One region of the Streptomyces anthophorae genome, then DNA from elsewhere that is predicted to be linked to it. Evidence: riboswitches for the same ligand, from Rfam matches in the RefSeq annotation. Region 1 holds a riboswitch; each other region holds the start of a gene.
The links. A riboswitch is a leader RNA that binds a small molecule or an ion and turns the genes downstream of it on or off. The one in region 1 is predicted to bind cobalamin.
Positions count from the first base shown of each region.

Region 1 (6,158 bases):
TGCTCGCCGCGCGTTTCTCACCGTCAGTGGCAGGGGGGTCCAGCCCGCCAAGCGGCCCAGGCCCACCACCGGTGGGTACACCGGTGAGACGGCCATGACCTCCGCCGGGGCGCCCACCGTCAGGGGCTCTCCGGCCGCCGGCAGCAGTGCCACCTGGTCCGCGTACTGGATGACCCGTTCCAGGCGGTGTTCGGCCATCAGGACCGTCGTGCCCAGGTCGTGGACCAGGCGTTGCAGGACCGAGAGGACCTCCTCGGCCGCGGCCGGGTCGAGGGCGGACGTCGGTTCGTCGAGGACGAGGACCTGGGGGTGCGGGGTGAGGACGGAGCCGATCGCGACGCGCTGCTGCTGGCCGCCCGAGAGCGTGGAGATGGGGCGGTCGCGCAGGTCCGCGAGGCCCAGGAGGTCGAGGGTCTCCTCCACGCGGCGGCGCATGACCGGCGGCGTCAGGCCCAACGACTCCATGCCGTACGCGAGTTCGTCCTCGACCGTGTCCGTCACGAAGTGCGCGAGCGGGTCCTGGCCCACCGTGCCGACGACGTCGGCGAGTTCGCGCGGCTTGTGCGTACGGGTGTCACGGCCTGCGACCGTGACCCGCCCGGCCAGCGTGCCCCCGGTGAAGTGCGGCACGAGCCCGCTCACCGCGCCGAGGAGCGTCGACTTGCCGACGCCCGACGGGCCGGCGAGCAGCATCAACTCGCCCTCGGGCACGTGGAGGCGGATGCCGTGCACGGTGGGCGTCCGCGCGCCGTCGTACGTCACGGAGACGTCCTCGAAGCGGATCATGACGACGAGGCCTCCGTCGGCTTGTCGGGAACGGGTGCGAGGAAGGCCGGGAGCAGGCCGAGCAGGATGCCGGCCGCGGGCCACAGCGGCAGTTCCGGCGCCGCGAGCGGGACCACGGGGGGTTGCAGGGCCGCAGGGTCCCGCGTTCCGGCCCAGATCATCGCCGCCGCGGCCGTGGCCCCGGACGCCGCGACGAGCCAGGCCCTGACGCCCCACACGTCGGGCCGGTAGCGGGTGCGGACCGTGCGCCGGCCGCCCAGCCACAGCCCGCCGAGCGCGGCGGCGACCCCCGCGAGCAGCACCGGAAGCCCGTACCCGGAGCCGGACGCCGCCAGCAGACCGTACGTTCCCGCGCACACCCCGATCAGGCCGCCCAGCGTGAGCGCGGCCGTGGCGCGACGGACGGCGGGCGGCACCTCGGCCGTGCGGCCGTAGCCGCGCGCGTCCATCGCGGCGGCCAGCGCGACCGAGCGTTCCAGCGCGCCCTCCAGGACCGGCAGGCCGACCTGGAGCAGTCCGCGCAGACCGCTGTCCGGGCGGCCGCGCAGCCGTCGCGCCGCCCGCAGCCTGCGGACGTCCGCGACCAGGTTCGGGGCGAACGTCATCGCCACGACGACCGCGACCCCGGCCTCGTACAGCGCGCCCGGCAGCGACTTGAGCAGCCGGGACGGGGAGGCGAGCGCGTTCGCGGCGCCCACGCAGATGAGGAGCGTGGCCAGCTTCAGGCCGTCGTAGAGCGCGAAGACGAGGCCTTCGAGGGTGACAGGGCCGCCGATCCGGACTCCCTGCGCCCAGTCCGGCAGGGGGACTTCGGGGAGGGTGAACAGCAGGTGGGTGCCCGGGATCGCCGAGCCGAGCAGCGTCGCGAAGACCAGCCGGATGCCGAGCACGGCAAGCGCCAGCTTCACGAACGCCCCGTACGAACGCGCCCACGGCGCCTCGGTGCGGCGCGCCGCCACCACGTACCCCGCGACGCCGATGAGCAGCGCGAGCAGCAGCGGGTTCGTGGTGCGGGACGCGGCCGTGCCGAGGCCGAGCGCCCAGATCCACCAGGCGCCCGGGTGCAGCGAATTGGAGCGGTGGGCCCGAGGGGCGCGCAGCGTACGACCGGACATCGGGGTCAGCCGCGGCGGCGTCGGGCCTGCACGCCCGCCGCGACACCGAGCACGACGACCACGGCGATGCCCGCGATGAGACCGACGGAAGGGCCTCCGCTGCCGTCGTCGTCGGACTGCGACGCGGAGTCCTTCGCGGTGGGCCGCGTCGACGACCCGGAGGACTCCTTGGAGACCCGTTCGCCGCAGCCGGACTTCGGGTAGCCCGAGATCGCGCACAGCATCGCGCTGCTGTCGTAGCGCAGCGGCTTCGCGACGGCGGCGAGCGCGTCGGCGCTCGTCGCGTCCTCGGCCACCTGCGCGCACTCGGTGCGCGGCTTCGGCGGGGTCTCGAGCGGCTGGGCGTCGGTCCCCGTGCCGAAGTCGATGACGAGCGCGACGCGCTTCTTGCCCTTCTCGGCGGGGGTGTCCTCGCAGATCGCGTCGAAGCCGGCGGAACCGCGCGGCTGCTTCGCGTCCTTCGAGTCCGCGCTCACCGCGAACCGGAAGCCCTGCACGTCCCCGTCCTCCGGCTTGGTCTGCGAGGGGCCCGCCGTCGCGTACGTCCACGTCTGCTTGCCGTCCCGCTCCCAGAACGACCAGTACCGGTACCCGGCCGCCTGCGCGGGGGCGACGGTCATGGCGAGCAGCGCGCCGAGCAGCGCGAGGACGAGCCCGCCGAGCCCGGCCGACCTGCGCGCGGTCACGGCTGCCGCTTCTTGCGGCCGCTGAGCAGGAAACCGGCGCCCACGGCGGCGATGAACATCACGCCGATGATCCACCAGTTGGCGCCGCCACCGCCGTCGTCCTTCTTCTCGTCCGAGTCCGAGGCGGAGGACTTGGTGGAGGCGGGCTCGGGGCCCGTCTTGTTCAGCGCGCTCACCAGGTCCGTCCCGCCGAAGTCGCGCGGGTCGTTGCCGGTGGCGTGCGCGGCGAAGATCAGCTCGGCGTAGGCGGCCGGGCCGGTCTGCGTCGCCCAGCCCTTCGCGTTCTTCTCCAGCCAGGTGTACGAGTCCTTCGTGGCCTTGACGCCCTCGGCCGCGGCGACGGCGGTGACCGCGTCCGCGGTGTTGCCGTAGTCGGGCTGGTCCGTGGAGCCGGCCAGCTGGGACTTCAGGTAGAGGTGGGTGTCGAGCTGGTTCTGGAGGTAGACGGCGCCGTTGTGCGCCACGGCCTCCGGGCTCTTGCCGGCCTCGCAGGTGTACGCGTCCGGGGCCTTGCCCTTGCCGGGCGCGAAGCCGGTGCCGAGGGCGCCGAGCACACCGGCCGCGGTGGCGTCGGCGTTCGCGGCGAGCTCGCCCTTCTTGTCCGGCTGGTAGGCGAGGGCGCCGCCGTCCTTGCCCTTGGAGCAGGGGAGGGCGAGCGAGGCGAGGGCGTCGGCGCCGGTCTTCCCCTTGCCCGATGTCACCTCGGACGGCTTCTCGCCGGCCGCGGCGAGCGCGCCGATGACGACGGACGTCGAGTTCGCGTCGCTGTCCATGCCGAGGCTGTAGCCCCAGCCGCCGTCGGCGTTCTGGTTCTTCTTCAGCAGGGCGACGCCCGAGGCGACCTCGCCGTCCCGGCCGCCGACCGCGGCGAGCGCCTGGACGGCGGCCGCGGTCGCATTGCTGTCGATCTTGGTCTTCTTGTCGCAGGCCTTGCCCGGCTCGGCGCGGAACGCGGCGAAGCCGCCGTTCTCGCACTGCTGCCCGGCCAGCCAGTCGACGGCCTTCTTCGCGGGCCGCACGCCCACGGTGTCCTGCGCGACGAGCGCGAGGGACTGCCGCCACACTCCGTCGTACGTGGGGTCGCTCTTTCCGTACAGGCCCGAGGGCACGACGACCTTCGGCGACGGGGAGGCACTGTCCGCACCGTCTGCGAACGCGGCCTGCGCGCTCACGGCGCCGATCGCGACGGTCGCGGCGACGAGCGCGGCGCTACGGCGAATGTTCATGGTGGGGCGGATGCCTCTCCCTGCGGGGAGCGGGGCGGCGCGGCACACGGGGGCACCGGGCGGCTCCGGCTCCGTATTCCTCGACGGTCCTGAGCCGAGCAGGTACGTACGAGGCATTCCGGCTGTGACGGTTGCGGGTCAGCGCCGGATTTGCACCGGCTTCCCCTCGTACGTACGTACTGACGACCTACTTACTGTACCCGGAGCGATTCAAGCCCCTGCGGCGATTGAGCAGCGGGGCCCGGGGCAGAGCCCCGAGACGTCAGCGGACGTCCACCGGGCCGTCGTCGCTGCCGCGCGGAGCGCCCACGTAGCGCTCCACCGCCGAGCCACCCCCGTCCGCTCCCTCGCCGCCGAGGTTCTTGCGGACCGAGTCGAGGATGGTCAGGCCCTGGCCGACCAGGCCCGCCGCGATCTCGCCCAGGCCGTCCGCGCCGTTCAGGACGTTGACGTTCGCCCCGGCGAGGCCCGCCGAGGCCTCCTTCACGATCTGCGGGAGCTGGTCGATGAGCATGCGGTCGAGGGCGACCCGGTCGTACGACGCCGCCGCCTCCGCCTGGATCTTCATCCGCTCGGCCTCGGCGAGGGCCAGGACACGGATGCGCTCCGCGTCGGCCTGGGCCGGCTTGACGATCTCCGACACCAGCTGCTTCTCCCGCAACTCGGCCTGCTTCATGGCCAGTTCCGTCTGCGCTTCGAGGACCTCCTGCTGGGCGTGGGCGAGCGCGAGCGGGCCCGCCTGGTCGGCCTGCGCCTTGGCCCGGTCGACCTGGGCGTTGTACTCGGCCTGCACGACCGCGGTCTCCCGCGCGTACTCGGCCTGCTTGCGGGCCGCCGCCTGCTCCGCCTCCGCCGCGGCCTGCGTGGCCTGCGCCTGCGCGATCTGCGCCTGCCGCTGAATGGCGGCCTTGTGCGGGCGCGACATCGCCTCGATGTAGCCGGTCTGGCCGTCGTCGATGGACTGGATCTGAAGCGAGTCGACGTGCAGACCGATCTTCGCCATCTCCGCCTTCGACGTGTCGAGGACCTCCGTGGCGAGCTTCTGGCGCTCGGTCACGATCTCCTCGACCGTCATCGAGCCGATGATCGAGCGCAGGTGACCGGCGAAGATGCGCCCGGTGAGGACCGACATCTGGTCCTGGTCGGAGAGGAAGCGCTGACCGGCGTTGACGATCGACTCATGGTCGTTGCCGACCTTGAAGGCGATCACCGCGCGCACGGTCAGCGCGATGCCCTGCTTGGTCACGCACTTCTCGACGACCTCCGCCTCGCTCATCGCGAGCGACAGGAAGCGGGTCTTGCGGAACACGGGGAGCACGAACTTCCCGTGCCCGGTGACGACGCGGAACGGCGCTCCCCCAAGTCCCCGCCTGCCGCCCGAGATCAGCATCGCCTCGTCGGGTGCGGGAACGCGATATCCGAACATGCCTGTACGTCTCCTTAGCGGGCGTCGCCTTCGCCATCGGAGAGGAGAGGGTCGGTCCAGGCCATGACCACGACCTGACGGCTCCCGCGGGACTCGATCACGAGCACGGTGGCGCCACGGTCCAGGGGCTCGTCCGAGTACGCGAGAAAGGTCTCGGTCCCGCCCCTGACCTGTACCAACACCTCACCCGGACCGCCGGCTCCACGTGTGCCGATGACCAGCTTCCCCGTTCGGCCGACCACTGCCTCGTCCGGCGTCATCGGCGGGCGCCCCCTTGTCGTTCCAGCTCGTGAGAGCTCTTGGGGGCCGAAGATACGCCTCTGCGGGCGCACCTTCGATGAAGGCACGGCAAAGATCCGCCGCACCGGGGTCGCGGTCGCGGGGCGCTGCCCCGGGCCCCGCGCCTCAATCGCCGGCGGGGCTCGATACGTACGTCACCGGGTCTGTGCCCGGGACCTGTTCCACGCGGCCCGACTTCTGGAGGCGGCGGAGGTGGGCCTCCGCCTCCGAGACCGCGATCGTCCTTGACCCGTACGGGATTTGGGACCACGGGCGGTTCCACTCCATGCGTTCGGCGAGCTGCCACGGGGTGAGGGGAGTGGAGAGCAGGGTGAGCAGGCCGGTGAGGCGTTCCTCGTGGTGGTCGAGCAACTCCCGTACGCGCGCCGGGGCGTCGGTGAACGTGTGCTGGTGGGCCGGGAGGACCTCCGCCGGGTCGAGCCTCCCCACCCGTTCGAGCGAGTCGAGGTAGTCGCCGAGCGGGTCCGTGACGGTCGCGTCGTCCGGGTCCTCGTACAGGCCGATGTGCGGGGTGATGCCGGGCAGCATGTGGTCGCCGGAGAAGAGGCGGCCGTTGCCCGCGCGGCCCGAGGGGTGATCCTCCTCCAGGTGCAGGCAGACGTGCCCGGGGGTGTGGCCC
Region 1 is NZ_JBLWQQ010000001.1:6,206,428-6,212,585, forward strand. Features, by position in the region: gene ACNYS0_RS28125 (ABC transporter ATP-binding protein) at 1-786, opposite strand, end outside; gene ACNYS0_RS28130 (energy-coupling factor transporter transmembrane component T) at 783-1,901, opposite strand; gene ACNYS0_RS28135 (SCO2322 family protein) at 1,907-2,587, opposite strand; gene ACNYS0_RS28140 (SCO2321 family membrane protein) at 2,584-3,813, opposite strand; adenosylcobalamin-variant (AdoCbl-variant) riboswitch at 3,917-3,992, opposite strand; gene ACNYS0_RS28145 (flotillin family protein) at 4,076-5,239, opposite strand; gene ACNYS0_RS28150 (hypothetical protein) at 5,254-5,499, opposite strand; gene ACNYS0_RS28155 (Strvi_7410 family MBL fold metallo-hydrolase) at 5,645-6,158, opposite strand, start outside.

Region 2 (6,158 bases), 4.9 Mb from region 1:
TCGGGTCCTTCTCCAGCGTCCGGGCGACGAAGCCCTCCGCGCTCTCGATGACGCCCGGGGCGGTGAGCAGCGTCGGGATCAGCTCGACGAGCGGCATCGACACGACGGGGTTGAAGAAGTGCATCCCGATCACGCGGCCGGGGTGCGCCGTGGCCCGGGCCAGCCGGGTGATGGTGATCGCCGAGGTCGTCGAGGCCAGGATCGCGTCCGGCTCCACGACCTTGTCGAGCGTGGTGAACAGGTCGAGCTTGAGGGCCTCGTCCTCCGGAACGGCCTCGATCACGAGCCGGCAGTCGGCCAGGTCCGCCAGGTCGGTGGTGACGCGGACCCGGGACAGCGCGGCGTCGCGCTCCGCCCCGGAGAGCCGGCCCTTGGCGACCGCGCGGTCGAGGGACTTCGCGAGCCGCCGGGGCGCGGAGGCCAGCGAGGACTCCCGGGACACGGCGAGCCGGACGTCCAGACCGCGCAGGGCACAGAGCTCGACGATGCCGCCGCCCATGGTGCCCGAACCGACCACGCCGACGGGGTGGCCGGAGAGAGCGGGGCGCACCGCGCGTGTCGCCTTCTCGGCTTCATCGGCTTCCTCGGCCGCGTTGCCGACGGGCCCCTGGGGCGGGGCGATGTCCCAGACACCGTGCCCCAGGAATGACTTCTCGAATTCTGCGAACGCCCGCACTACTGCTCTCCGGATTCTCTTGAAACCGGATGGCTCGAACCGCCCCGGCCTCTCAAGAAAACCGGCAGGCAACTTCGCCCGTCAATGCCTGCCGACCGGCAAAGATCTGCCGGTGCGAATCTGGGCCGACCGGCAAATCTTTGCCGGTCGACGGCTATTGATTTCGAGCTTTTGGCGACGTGTAATCAGTTCTCGTCGGCCCGGGTCGGCGCGACGTCGGCGAGGGCGACGAAGCGCAGTCCCGGGTGGCGGGCGGGCAGCAGCACCTGCGCCTCCACCTCGAACTCCGCGGGCGCGATGTGCGGAAGGCGCAGCCGGAAGCGGTGGCCGTCCCGGTTGCCGACGATGCAGGTGCGCTCGGTCCACATCCGCCCGCAGACGGGGTCCTGGAGGACCTCGTGGAGCAGCTCCGCGAGCCCCGGCTCGTCCGGGCGCTCGGCCATGGAGTAGCGGAGCATGGCCAGATACATGTACGCGTGCTGCTGCCAGTCGACCAGCTGCTCGCGGGCCTCCTGCGTGGTCAGCCCCCACCGGATGAGGTTGGCGGGCCTGTCGAGCACCCACGGGAACCACTCGGCCATGGCGCCGTTGTATCCGACGACGTCCCAGCGGGCGTCGGTCACGTAGGTGGGGCGCGGCATCTGCTGGTCGACCAGCTGCTGGAGAGCGGTCAGGTCCGCCGGGGCGTGCGAGCGGTTCGCGTACGGGGTGCCGCCGAAGGCGTGGAAGTGCAGCGCCGCGCGTTCGTCCGCGTCGAGGCTGAGGGTGTCCGCCAGCCGGGACAGCACGCCTGCGTCCAGGCGCGGGATGGTGCCGCGCTCCAGGTCCCGGTACCAGCGCTCGCTCATGCCGATCTCGGTGGCCACCTCCACCTGGGACAACGGGCCGCCGAGGCCGCGCCGCTGCCCGGCCCGGACCCGCCAGCTCCGCAGCAGGAGGGCGAGCCCCGTCACCCCCGTGGCGACCGCCCCACCGGATTCCCGTCCCGATACGGGCCCGGTAACGACCATCTTGTCCCCCATGTAGCACTTTTCCGTACGCTGTTGCAGAGGCGGTGATGTTACCGGGTACCGCGAGGCACTCAGTGCCATCGCCGGGTGACAAGCCGCCCGGCCGTCCCCGGGAGGACCCGGTCTGGCCTGATCCCCGCTTACGTGATCACCGCACGCCGGGTTTCCTGAGTGTTTGTCGGTGGTGGCTGCGAGCATGGGCAGTTCGGCGGGGAGCTGCTTCAGGGGGAGGCCGCGATGCCATGGTTCAGTGCGTACGCACGCAAGGATGAGCGGTGACGCGGCGCCCGCCGGCCCGGCGGCCGAGGCGGAGGCGGCGTCCCACCAAGCGGCAGCAGCGGCAACAGGCGCGGCTCACGGCGTTGCTCGCGGGTGCGGCCGTGTCGGTGACGCTCTTCGTCGCGGCCGTCAACTGGCTGCTCGTGCACTGGTGGCTGCTGGTCGTGCTCACCGTGGTGGCCGTGCTCGCGGGCGCGGGCCTGCTGTACCGGCGTCGACAGCGGGCCCTGTGGGAGCGGACCCGTCGACAGGGACTGCGTTACGGGCTGCCCCAGTTGGACGCGCTGCACCACCGCGACTTCGAGTACGCGGTACGGGACCTGATGCGCAGGGACGGCTGCGCGGACGCGCAACAGATCGGTGGCGCCGGGGACAACGGCGCGGACGTCCTCGCCACCGACCCGCTGGGCCGCACGTGGGTGATCCAGTGCAAGCACCGCCGGAACGGGGAGCGGGGCTCCGCGGTGGGCACGCCGGATCTGCAACGGGTCAACGGGACGGCCCGTCAGCTGTACGGCGCGGACGTGGTCCTGGTCGTCACGAACGGACGCTTCTCCACGCGCTGCGCGCCGCTGGCCCGCCGGCTGCACATGCACCTGGCGGACCGCTCGACGCTGGCGACCTGGGCGGCCGGCTCGCGCCCCTTGTGGGAGCTGCTCCCGAGGATCCCACCGCCGCGCCGCTCCACCCCGCTCAGCTGAACCGGCCGCGGCGGCGAACTACGTACGACGTGTCATGCATGGCCCGGGACGGCCGGTTCCATCCTTCCCAACTCCCGCAGCAGCGGCAGCAGATGGTGTTCGACGGCGGGGGCGAGCCTGAGGTCCGGATCCCGTCCGTCGGTCCAGCGCAGGGCGGACAGCTCGGCCGCGGGTACCGGATCGCCGATCAGTGTCGTGGCGAAGACCGTCAGGTGCATCGGAACGCCCTCCAGGGCAGCCCGCTCCTCCACCACGGCGAGCGGTTCGAGCCGGCCCGGCTCGACACCGAGTTCCTCGCGCAGCTCCCGTACCAGTGTCTCCTCCGGTTCCTCGCCCGGCTCGGGCTTGCCGCCGGGAACGAAGTAGACGTCCGGTGCCGCCTGTTTGCTGACGACGAGCAGCCGTCCGTTCTCGACGACGGCCGCCGCGACGACCTTCATGACCGTGTGATCCATCCCTGCATTGTGCAACGCCGTGTTCCATGTCACCGACCGGGTTCCGTGTCTCCTGGCCACCCTCCGGCACCGGCCCGTAGGGTGGGCGGTGCAGCTGGTTCGCCCCGTCAGCCAGGCGGGATGCGTCGCAAGAGGGAACCCGGTGGGAATCCGGGACTGCCCCGCAGCGGTGAGTGGGAACGACCGCCGTCACACGCACTGGGTCCGACAGACGGGACCTGGGAAGCGACGGCCAGTAGGTGTCCTCGTTCGTTCGAAGGACGTGCCCGCGAGTCCGAAGACCTGCCATCTGCCCGTGCTCGTACGACGCGTGCGCGGACATCCCGGTGACCTCGAGGGCGGGTCGGCGCACACATCCGGCGGACCACCGCGCCTCGCCCGCGCGAGGTCGCACCGCCGGTTCTGTCGCTCCTTCACGCGTTCCGGTCCTCGGGATCCATGGGATACGTCTCTCGAAGGAGAACTCCGTGACCACCAAGACCGCAGCCGCGACAGCACGGGCCACCGTGTACGGCTACCCGCGCCAGGGCCTCGGCCGGGAGCTCAAGAAGGCCGTCGAGGGGTACTGGAAGGGCCGCGTCACCGCCGACGCGCTGCGTGCCACCGCCTGCGAACTGCGCCGCACCAACCGCCGGGAACTCGTCGCGGCCGGCATCGACGAGGTCCCCACCGGTGACTTCTCGTACTACGACCACGTCCTGGACACCACGGTCATGGTGGGCGCGATCCCCGAGCGCCACCGTGCGGCCGTCGCGGCCGACGCCCTGGACGGGTACTTCGCGATGGCCCGCGGCACCCAGGACGTGGCGCCGCTGGAGATGACCAAGTGGTTCGACACCAACTACCACTACCTGGTGCCGGAGTTGGGCCCCGACACGGTGTTCGCCGCCGACTCCGCCAAGCAGGTCGCCGAGTTCAAGGAGGCCCGCGACGAGGGGCTCGCCGCCCGCCCGGTCCTGGTGGGCCCGGTCACGTACCTGCTGCTGTCGAAGCCCGCACCGGGCGTCCCCGCCGGCTTCGACCCGCTGACGCTCCTTGAGCGGCTGCTGCCGGTGTACGCGGAGGTGCTCGCGGACCTGCGGGCGGCCGGCGCCGAGTGGGTGCAGCTGGACGAGCCCGCCCTGGTCCAGGACCGCACCGCGGCCGACCTCGAAGCCGCCGAGCGGGCCTATCGCGCTCTCGGCACGGCAGGCGACCGGCCCAAGCTGCTCGTCGCGTCCTACTTCGACCGGCTCGGGGACGCCCTGCCGGTCCTCGCGAAGGCGCCGGTCGACGGCCTCGCCCTCGACTTCACCGAGGCGGCGGCCGCCAACGTCGACGCGCTCGCGTCGGTCGGCGGCCTGCCCGGCAAGCGTCTCGTCGCCGGTGTCGTCAATGGCCGCAACGTCTGGGTCAACGACCTGGAGAAGTCCCTCGCCGCACTCGGCACCCTCCTCGGCCTCGCCGACCGCGTCGACGTGGCCGCCTCCTGCTCCCTGCTGCACGTCCCGCTGGACGCCGCCCTGGAGCGCGACATCGACCCGCAGATCCGGCGCTGGCTCTCCTTCGCCCGCCAGAAGACCGCCGAGATCGCCACCCTGGCCAAGAGTCTGAGCCGCGGCACGGACGCGATCACCGCCGAGCTCTCGGTGAACCGCGCCGCCCTCTCCTCGCGCGCCGCCTCCCCCATCACCCGCGACCCTGCCGTGCGGGCCCGCACCGCCGCCGTCACCGACGCGGACACCCGGCGCAACCAGTCCTACGCCGAGCGGTCCGCCGCCCAGCGCGCCCACCTGGGCCTGCCGCTGCTGCCGACGACCACGATCGGCTCGTTCCCACAGACGGCCGAACTGCGCACGGCCCGCGCCGACTTGAGGGCCGGGCGCATCGACACCGAGGGCTACGAGGAGCGGATCAGGAGCGAGATCCGGGACGTCGTCGCCTTCCAGGAGAAGACCGGCATCGACGTGCTCGTGCACGGCGAGCCCGAACGCAACGACATGGTGCAGTACTTCGCCGAGCAGCTCACCGGATACCTCGCCACGCAGCACGGCTGGGTCCAGTCCTACGGCACCCGCTACGTGCGCCCGCCGGTGCTCGCCGGGGACATCTCCCGTCCCACGCCGATGACGGTGCGCTGGACGTCGTACGCGCAGTCGCTGTCCGCCCGCCCGGTCAAGGGCATGCTGACCGGCCCGGTCACCATGCTCGCCTGGTCCTTCGTCCGCGACGACCAGCCGCTCGGCGACACGGCGCGCCAGGTCGCGCTCGCCCTGCGCGACGAGGTCAACGACCTGGAGGCGAACGGCACTTCGATCATCCAGGTCGACGAGCCGGCACTGCGCGAGACCCTGCCGTTGCGCGCCGCGGACCACGCCGCGTACCTGCGGTGGGCGACCGAGGCGTTCCGCCTGTCGACGGCGGGCGTACGTCCGGACACCCAGATCCACACGCACATGTGCTACGCCGAGTTCGGTGACATCGTCCAGGCCATCGACGACCTCGACGCCGATGTCATCAGCCTGGAGGCCGCCCGCTCGCACATGCAGATCGCCCGCGAGCTGGCCGGGCACGGCTACCCGCGCGAGGCGGGCCCTGGTGTCTACGACATCCACTCCCCCCGGATCCCGAGCCGGGAGGAGGCCGCCGCCCTGCTGCGTACGGGACTTGAGGCCATCCCGGCCGAGCGGCTGTGGGTCAACCCGGACTGCGGTCTGAAGACCCGCGGCTGGCCGGAGACACGCGCCGCCCTGGAGAACCTGGTGGCCGCGGCAAGGACCGTGCGCGGGGAGCTCGGCCCGGCCTGATCCACCGGGACCCCGCCTCCTAGGCGAAACAGGCCGGTACAGCAAGGAGAACAAGGTCACACGGGCGCGAGCTGCCAACGAGCGTTAACTCTGGCCTAGCATCCGAGCATGACGGTCCTGCCAGACGACGGGCTCTCCTTGGCGGCCGAGTTCCCTGACGCGACACACGAGCAATGGCAACACCTGGTCTCGGGTGTCCTGCGCAAGTCGGGCAAGGAAGTCTCGGCAGCCGAAGCGGAAGGTGCTCTGTC
Region 2 is NZ_JBLWQQ010000001.1:1,287,980-1,294,137, forward strand. Features, by position in the region: gene ACNYS0_RS05695 (3-hydroxybutyryl-CoA dehydrogenase) at 1-499, opposite strand, end outside; gene ACNYS0_RS05700 (helix-turn-helix transcriptional regulator) at 862-1,698, opposite strand; gene ACNYS0_RS05705 (restriction endonuclease) at 1,962-2,666, shown strand; gene ACNYS0_RS05710 (NUDIX domain-containing protein) at 2,699-3,121, opposite strand; cobalamin riboswitch at 3,200-3,425, shown strand; gene metE (5-methyltetrahydropteroyltriglutamate--homocysteine S-methyltransferase) at 3,589-5,907, shown strand; gene ACNYS0_RS05720 (methylmalonyl-CoA mutase family protein) at 6,016-6,158, shown strand, end outside.
Region 2: another riboswitch for cobalamin. It lies ahead of metE (5-methyltetrahydropteroyltriglutamate--homocysteine S-methyltransferase); the one in region 1 lies ahead of ACNYS0_RS28140 (SCO2321 family membrane protein).

Region 3 (6,158 bases), 2.6 Mb from region 1:
GTGCGGCCCTCGCCCGAGGCGGGCGCGACGACACGCGTCATGCTCTCCGGCGTCGCGGGCGTCGACGCCGACCACACGCTCGCGGTGTTCGTGGACCCGTACAACGGAGAGGTCCGCGGCGCCCTGGAACAGTACGGGTCGACCGGCGCGCTGCCCCTGCGCACCTGGATCGACGAGCTCCACCGCGACCTGCACCTCGGCCAAGTGGGCCGTCTCTACAGCGAGTTCGCGGCCAGCTGGATGTGGGTGATCGCGGGCGGCGGCCTCGTCCTCTGGTTCGGTCGGCGCCGCTCCCGTCGGGCAATCCGCGGGACGACCGGCCGCAGGCGCACCCTGTCGCTGCACGGGTCGGTGGGTGTCTGGGCGGCGCTCGGACTCTTCTTCCTGTCGGCGACGGGCCTGACCTGGTCGACGTACGCGGGCGCGAGCATCACCGATCTGCGTGCCGCGCTCGGCCAGACCACACCGACGGTCTCCGCGTCCGCGGCCCCGGCCTCCGGTGGTGAACACGCAGGGCACGGCATGGGCGGATCGGGTGCCCCGGCAGGTGACGGCGGCGTCGGCCTGAACGCGGTGCTGGAGGCGGCCCGCGCCGAAGGCCTCTCGAACCCGGTGGAGATCGTCCCGCCCGCCGACACCTCCTCGGCGTACACCGTGCAGCAGATCCAGCGGAGTTGGCCGGAGAAGCAGGACGCCGTCGCGGTCGACCCGGCGAGCGGTCAGGTCACGGACGTGGTGCGGTTCGCCGATTATCCGGTGCTCGCCAAGCTGTCCCGCTGGGGCATCGACCTGCACACCGGCAACCTGTTCGGGCTCGTGAACCAGATCGCCCTCGCCGCTCTCGCCCTGGCGGTGGTGCTCCTCATCGTGTGGGGGTACCGGATGTGGTGGCAGCGCGGGCGCGGTTCCGCCTTCGGGCGGCCGGTTCCGCGCGGGGCCTGGCAGCAGGTGCCGCCGTACGTCGTGGTGCCGGCGATGGTGGTGATCGCCGTGCTGGGCTACTTCGTGCCGCTGCTCGGCCTGCCGCTCGCGGCGTTCATGCTCTGCGACATCGTGCTCGGCGAGATCGCGTACAGGCGGGGCAGGCGCACGGACGCGCCCGTCGCCTGATGTAGACCGGTGGGTGCCCCGCCCCTGGTGCCGGAGTTGCCGACATCAGGGGCGGGGCCGGATGGCATGATGGCCGGGAACACGGGCGACGGCGGCCCGAGGAAACCGGTGCGAATCCGGTGCGGTACCGCCACTGTGATCGGCGAGCGGATCCCGGGAGGCCACTGCCCCGCGAGGGCGGGAAGGCCGGGACGAGCACGGACCCGAGAGCCAGGAGACTCACGTCGTCGCCCCCTCGAAGCGATCCGGGGCGGAACTCCCCGGCCAGAGGGAGGATGCTCCATGCCCCGACGACGACGCGCCGAAGTGCCGGCACCCGCGGCGGGCCGGGCGGTTCCGTGCCGCCTGGTCGTGTGCCGCGACTGCTGCTGCGGCACCGTCAAGGTCAGCGGCGACCACGCGGCACAGACGGCGCGGTTGCGGGAGATCGCCCCGCTGCGGATCTCCGAGTGCCTCGACGTCTGCGAACAGGCCAACGTCATCGTCGTACAGCCCTCCGCCGCCGGGCGTGCGGCCGGAGCGCGGCCGGTGTGGCTCGGCCTGGTCAACGACCGTGACGCCACCGAGGACATCGCGGAGTGGGTGCGGGCCGGCGGACCGGGAGTGGCACCGTGCCCGGAGATCCTGGAGTTCTACGTGATCAAGCCGCCGCGCCGGGCCTCGATCTCATGACCGCGGTGCCGTCGGAACAGGTCGCCGGGGCGCTGGACGACGTGGCAGCACGGCTCGGCGGCTTCTTCGCCCTCGACACGACGCCGGCGAGACAACCGGCCGGCACACCGCTCGTGCTCGCCGGCCTCGCCGAACGCGCCCAGGCCGTCAACGACCACTACGACACCGCCGCCGAACCCCGTATCGGCGCCTCCATCGCCCACTTGGGCCTCGCGGCACGCCTGTGGTCACCGGTCCTCGCCTGCGCGCTCGTCCACGGGATCGTGCCGACCATGAGCACGGTGGAGTGGTCGGGGGAGGGCTCGGCCCTCCGCCTGCCCGGACCCGAGGGACACCGCGCACCGGAGCCCCCGGCACTCGCCGACGCGGTGTACGCGGAGGTCGACCAGGTGCTGGAGCAGGTCGAGAGCGGCCTCACCATCAAGGTGGCGCCGCGCCTGCTGGCGGGCAACTCCGCCTCGGCGCTCGTCGGATCGGCGGCGCAACTGCTGCGGATCCGGCCGGACCTGCGTCCCGAACTCACGGGTCTGACAGGCGAGTTGCTGGAGACGGGCAGGCTGCGGGGAACGGGCCGGATCACCGGCCCGGGGCCGACGTTCCGCCGCCGCAGCTGCTGTCTCTTCTACCGGGCCCCGAACGGCGGCAAGTGCGGAGACTGCTGTCTGGCGGGATGACGACGACACGGTGGGGGAGGGGGCCGAATTGGCGCGTACAACCAGGAACTGCCCGCTCTTTCTGATGTCCTGCATGGCGACAGCCGTCGTTCTTCGCATGCGAGAGAGAGCCGCGATTCATGTTGATCACCGCCGCGCGTGTCCTGGCCGGACCTGATCGTCACGTCGTCGCCGACGGGGCGGTCCTCGTACGCGAGGGCGTTCTCGCCGCCGTCGGCCCGCGCGAAGAGGTCGAGCGCCGGGCGCGGCCCGACGAGCCGCGGCTCGACTTCCCGGCCGGGACGGTCCTCCCGGGCCTGATCGACGCCCACGTGCACCTCTGCTTCGACGCGGGATCGGACCCCGTGTCCACGCTCCAGGAACAGGACGACGAGGCGCTGTTCACCGAGATGGCGGTCCGGGCACGGCAGCTATTGGCCGTCGGCGTCACGACGGCCCGCGACCTCGGCGACCGCAACGGCCTCGCGGTGCGACTCGCGCAGCACATCGCACAGGGTTCGGCTGCCGGACCGCGGGTGGCCTCCGCGACGACACCCGTCACTCCGCCCGGCGGTCACTGCTGGTTCCTCGGCGGCGAGGCCTGCGGCCCCGACGAGGTCCGTCGGCTGGTGCGGGGCAACGCCGAGTCCGGCGCCCGGGTCATCAAGGTGATGGCGACCGGTGGCGGGCTCACCAAGGGTGGGGCCGCGAGCTGGGAGTCCCAGTTCTCCGAGGAGGAGCTGGCGGCGCTCGTCGACGAGGCGCACCGCGCGGGACTGCCGGTCGCCGCGCACGCGCACGGCGCGGACGGCATCACCGCCGCGGTCGCGGCGGGCGTCGACACCATCGAGCACTGCACGTGGATGACGGCCGACGGATTCGAGGTCCGCGAGGACGTGCTCGATCAGATCGTCCAGCAGAACATCTACGTCTGCCCCACGGTCAGCCCGAACTGGCGGATGCTGCCGAAGTTCTTCGGCGCAGAACGCGCCGAGGCCATGTTCGACGTGATCCGACGGATGGCGGAGGCCGGGGCCCGGCTGATCGCGGGCACCGACGCGGGCGTCCAGCGCGCCGGGTTCGACGGCCTGCCCGCCGCCCTCACGTTCTACGAGCACCTGGGCCTGCCCAACGACCGCGTCCTCGGGATGGCGACGACGGAGGCCGCTCTCGCGCTGGGCCTCGACGAGACCACCGGCCAACTCACCCCCGGCTACAGCGCGGACGTCCTGGTGGTGGACGGCGACCCGCTCGCGGATCTGGGCGCGCTGCGGTCGGTCGAGACCGTGATCGCGGCGGGCAAGCGGTACGAGGCGGGTACCAACACGTAGGAGAGGAAGGGGAGTTGTTCAGCTCCCCGCGCACGGGTTCTCGCCCTCGGCCAGTGGCCGGGTGTCGGCCGCGAGACAGGAGGAGTACACGCGGGAGGGCGTGGGGTGCGGCTCCGGTTCCGATGTCGCGGCCATGGTGATGGTCAACCCGGCAGCGACAGCGACCAGCACGGCGAAGCCGACAAGCCACACGGCGCGCGTCACCAGTCACCGCCGAAGTGATCGCTGAGCGCATCGTGGCAATCGTCCTCATCGGCGCTCCACATGTGCGAGAAGGCCACCACTCCGTCCCGCTTCCCGTCCCCTTCGTCCTTGGCCAACTGCTTCTCGACGGAGGCGATCAGCTCGGCGCACCGGGCACTGACCGGCTCCTCGGGCTGCGGGTCGGGCTTCGAGGAGGTGTTCAACGCGCAGGTGGCGGCGAGCCCGGCCGCGCACACCCCCGCCCATGTGGCAATCCAGGCGCGACGCCCGGTCGGTATCGGTCTTGGCACCCCGGCATCCTACGAGCTGGCTCCGTGCGGTTGCCGTGGAACCGAAGTTCACCCCGCAGGCGGCGCGAGGTGCCGGTCCGCGGTCCAGGGCCGGTCACCCATGAGCGTCGCCAACTGGACCAGATCTCCCGCCACCAGGTCCCAGTCCCCGTCGGGTGCCAGGTCCTTCGCCTGCGCGGGCCCGTACTCGGTGGGCCGCGCGATGAACGCGGTCCGAAGGCCCGCGTCCCGAGCGGCCCGCAGGTCTTCGTTGTGTGCCGCGGCGAGCATGACCTGTTCCGGACGGAGCCCGAGGAACGAGGCCGCCCGCTCGTAGGCCTCTCGCTGCGGTTTGTACGCGCGGGTGACGTCGGAGGCGACGATCACGTCCCAGGGGAGGCCCGCGTGTTTGGCCAGGCGGGTCAGGAGCGCGAGGTTGCCGTTGGACAGTGCTCCGACCGTGACGCCGCGGGCGAGTTGCGCCAGGCCAGGTGCCGAATCCGGCCAGGCGGGCAGCCGGTGCCACGCCTCGTTGAGCCACCTCAGCCCGACCTCGTCGAAGGCGGCGGGGTCAACTCCGTGCTCGGCGAGCACGATCCGCAGGTTCTCCGCGTGGAGGACGTCGAGCGGGGTGAAGTCCCGTTCGCCGGTGCGTACGGGTTCCATCGCCGGCTGGTAGAGCTCCCGCCAGCGCATGGCGAACGCCGTCCCGTCGAGCGCCAGCCCGTGACGTGCGGCGAAGTCGTCGACGGCGGCCGCGACCCCGGTCCGCCAGTCGACGACCGTGCCGAAGGTGTCGAACAGCACGGCCTCGACCTGTCGGAGTTGCCCCTCCACTGGAATCGACCCTTCGTAGGCGGCGCGGACGGCCGCGCGCGGCGGCACGAAAGATCAGGATGCTCTCCGGGTGCGGGCACGGTAAAGGCACACGTCGCGCGAGTGGCGCGAACCGTGGCACCCCGACGGCCCCGCCCGCGAGCGGCGCCTCCGTCGAACCCTTGCCCGCGGACCGGCCCGTATGCAATCTTGAAGTCATCCACTTCATGGAAACGTTTCCATGAAATCCACGAGGAAGTGGAGCCACGGATGGCCACCATCAAGGACGTCGCCGCGCGCGCCGGAGTCGCGCTCGGGACGGCGTCGCGCGTGCTCAGCGGGAGCAGCCAGACCTCGGCCGACTCGCGGCGGCGGGTGCTCGCGGCCGCCGCCGAGTTGGGCTACGTCGCCAACGGGCCCGCCCGCGCGCTGCGCCGTGCACGGACCGACGTGCTGGGGCTGCTCGTCTCGGACATCCGCAACCCGTTCTTCTCCGAACTGGCGCACGCCGCCGAGCAGGAGGCCCGCCGGCACGGCTACACCGTGCTGCTGGCCAACGCCAACGAGGACGCCGACCAGGCCGACGCCTACCTCCAGACCTTCGCCTCGCAGCGCATCGACGGACTGCTGTTCGCGCCGCAGAGCACCGTCTCGCCGCAGCTCGCAGCCACCTTCGCCTCCGGCCTCCCGCTCGTCTTCCTCAACCGCACCATCGACGGCATCGACGCGCCGATGTACGGGACGGACAACGCCCAGGGCGTCGGGCAGGTGCTCGACTGGCTGCGGCGGCGCGGGCATCGCGACGTCGCCTTCGTCGGCGGCCCCGACACCATCTCCACCGGCGCCGAACGACGCGCCGCCTACCTCGCGGGCCGCGAGCGGCACGGCATCAGCACCGACGACGCACTCCTGGACGCCGGCGACTTCCTCGCCGAAGGGGCCGCCAAGGCGATGCACCGGATCCTCGACCGCGGCGTCCCGTTCACCGCCGTCTTCGGCGCGAACGGCCCGACCACGCTCGGCGCCGTACGTGCGCTGCGCGAGCGGCTCGGCACCGAACAGGCGGCCCGCATCGAGGTGGTGTCCGTCGACGACCTCGACTG
Region 3 is NZ_JBLWQQ010000001.1:8,829,942-8,836,099, forward strand. Features, by position in the region: gene ACNYS0_RS40290 (PepSY-associated TM helix domain-containing protein) at 1-1,110, shown strand, start outside; cobalamin riboswitch at 1,209-1,331, shown strand; gene ACNYS0_RS40295 ((2Fe-2S) ferredoxin domain-containing protein) at 1,393-1,782, shown strand; gene ACNYS0_RS40300 ((2Fe-2S)-binding protein) at 1,779-2,456, shown strand; gene ACNYS0_RS40305 (amidohydrolase family protein) at 2,576-3,766, shown strand; gene ACNYS0_RS40310 (hypothetical protein) at 3,785-3,970, opposite strand; gene ACNYS0_RS40315 (hypothetical protein) at 3,967-4,260, opposite strand; gene ACNYS0_RS40320 (haloacid dehalogenase type II) at 4,309-5,124, opposite strand; gene ACNYS0_RS40325 (LacI family DNA-binding transcriptional regulator) at 5,326-6,158, shown strand, end outside.
Region 3: another riboswitch for cobalamin. It lies ahead of ACNYS0_RS40295 ((2Fe-2S) ferredoxin domain-containing protein); the one in region 1 lies ahead of ACNYS0_RS28140 (SCO2321 family membrane protein).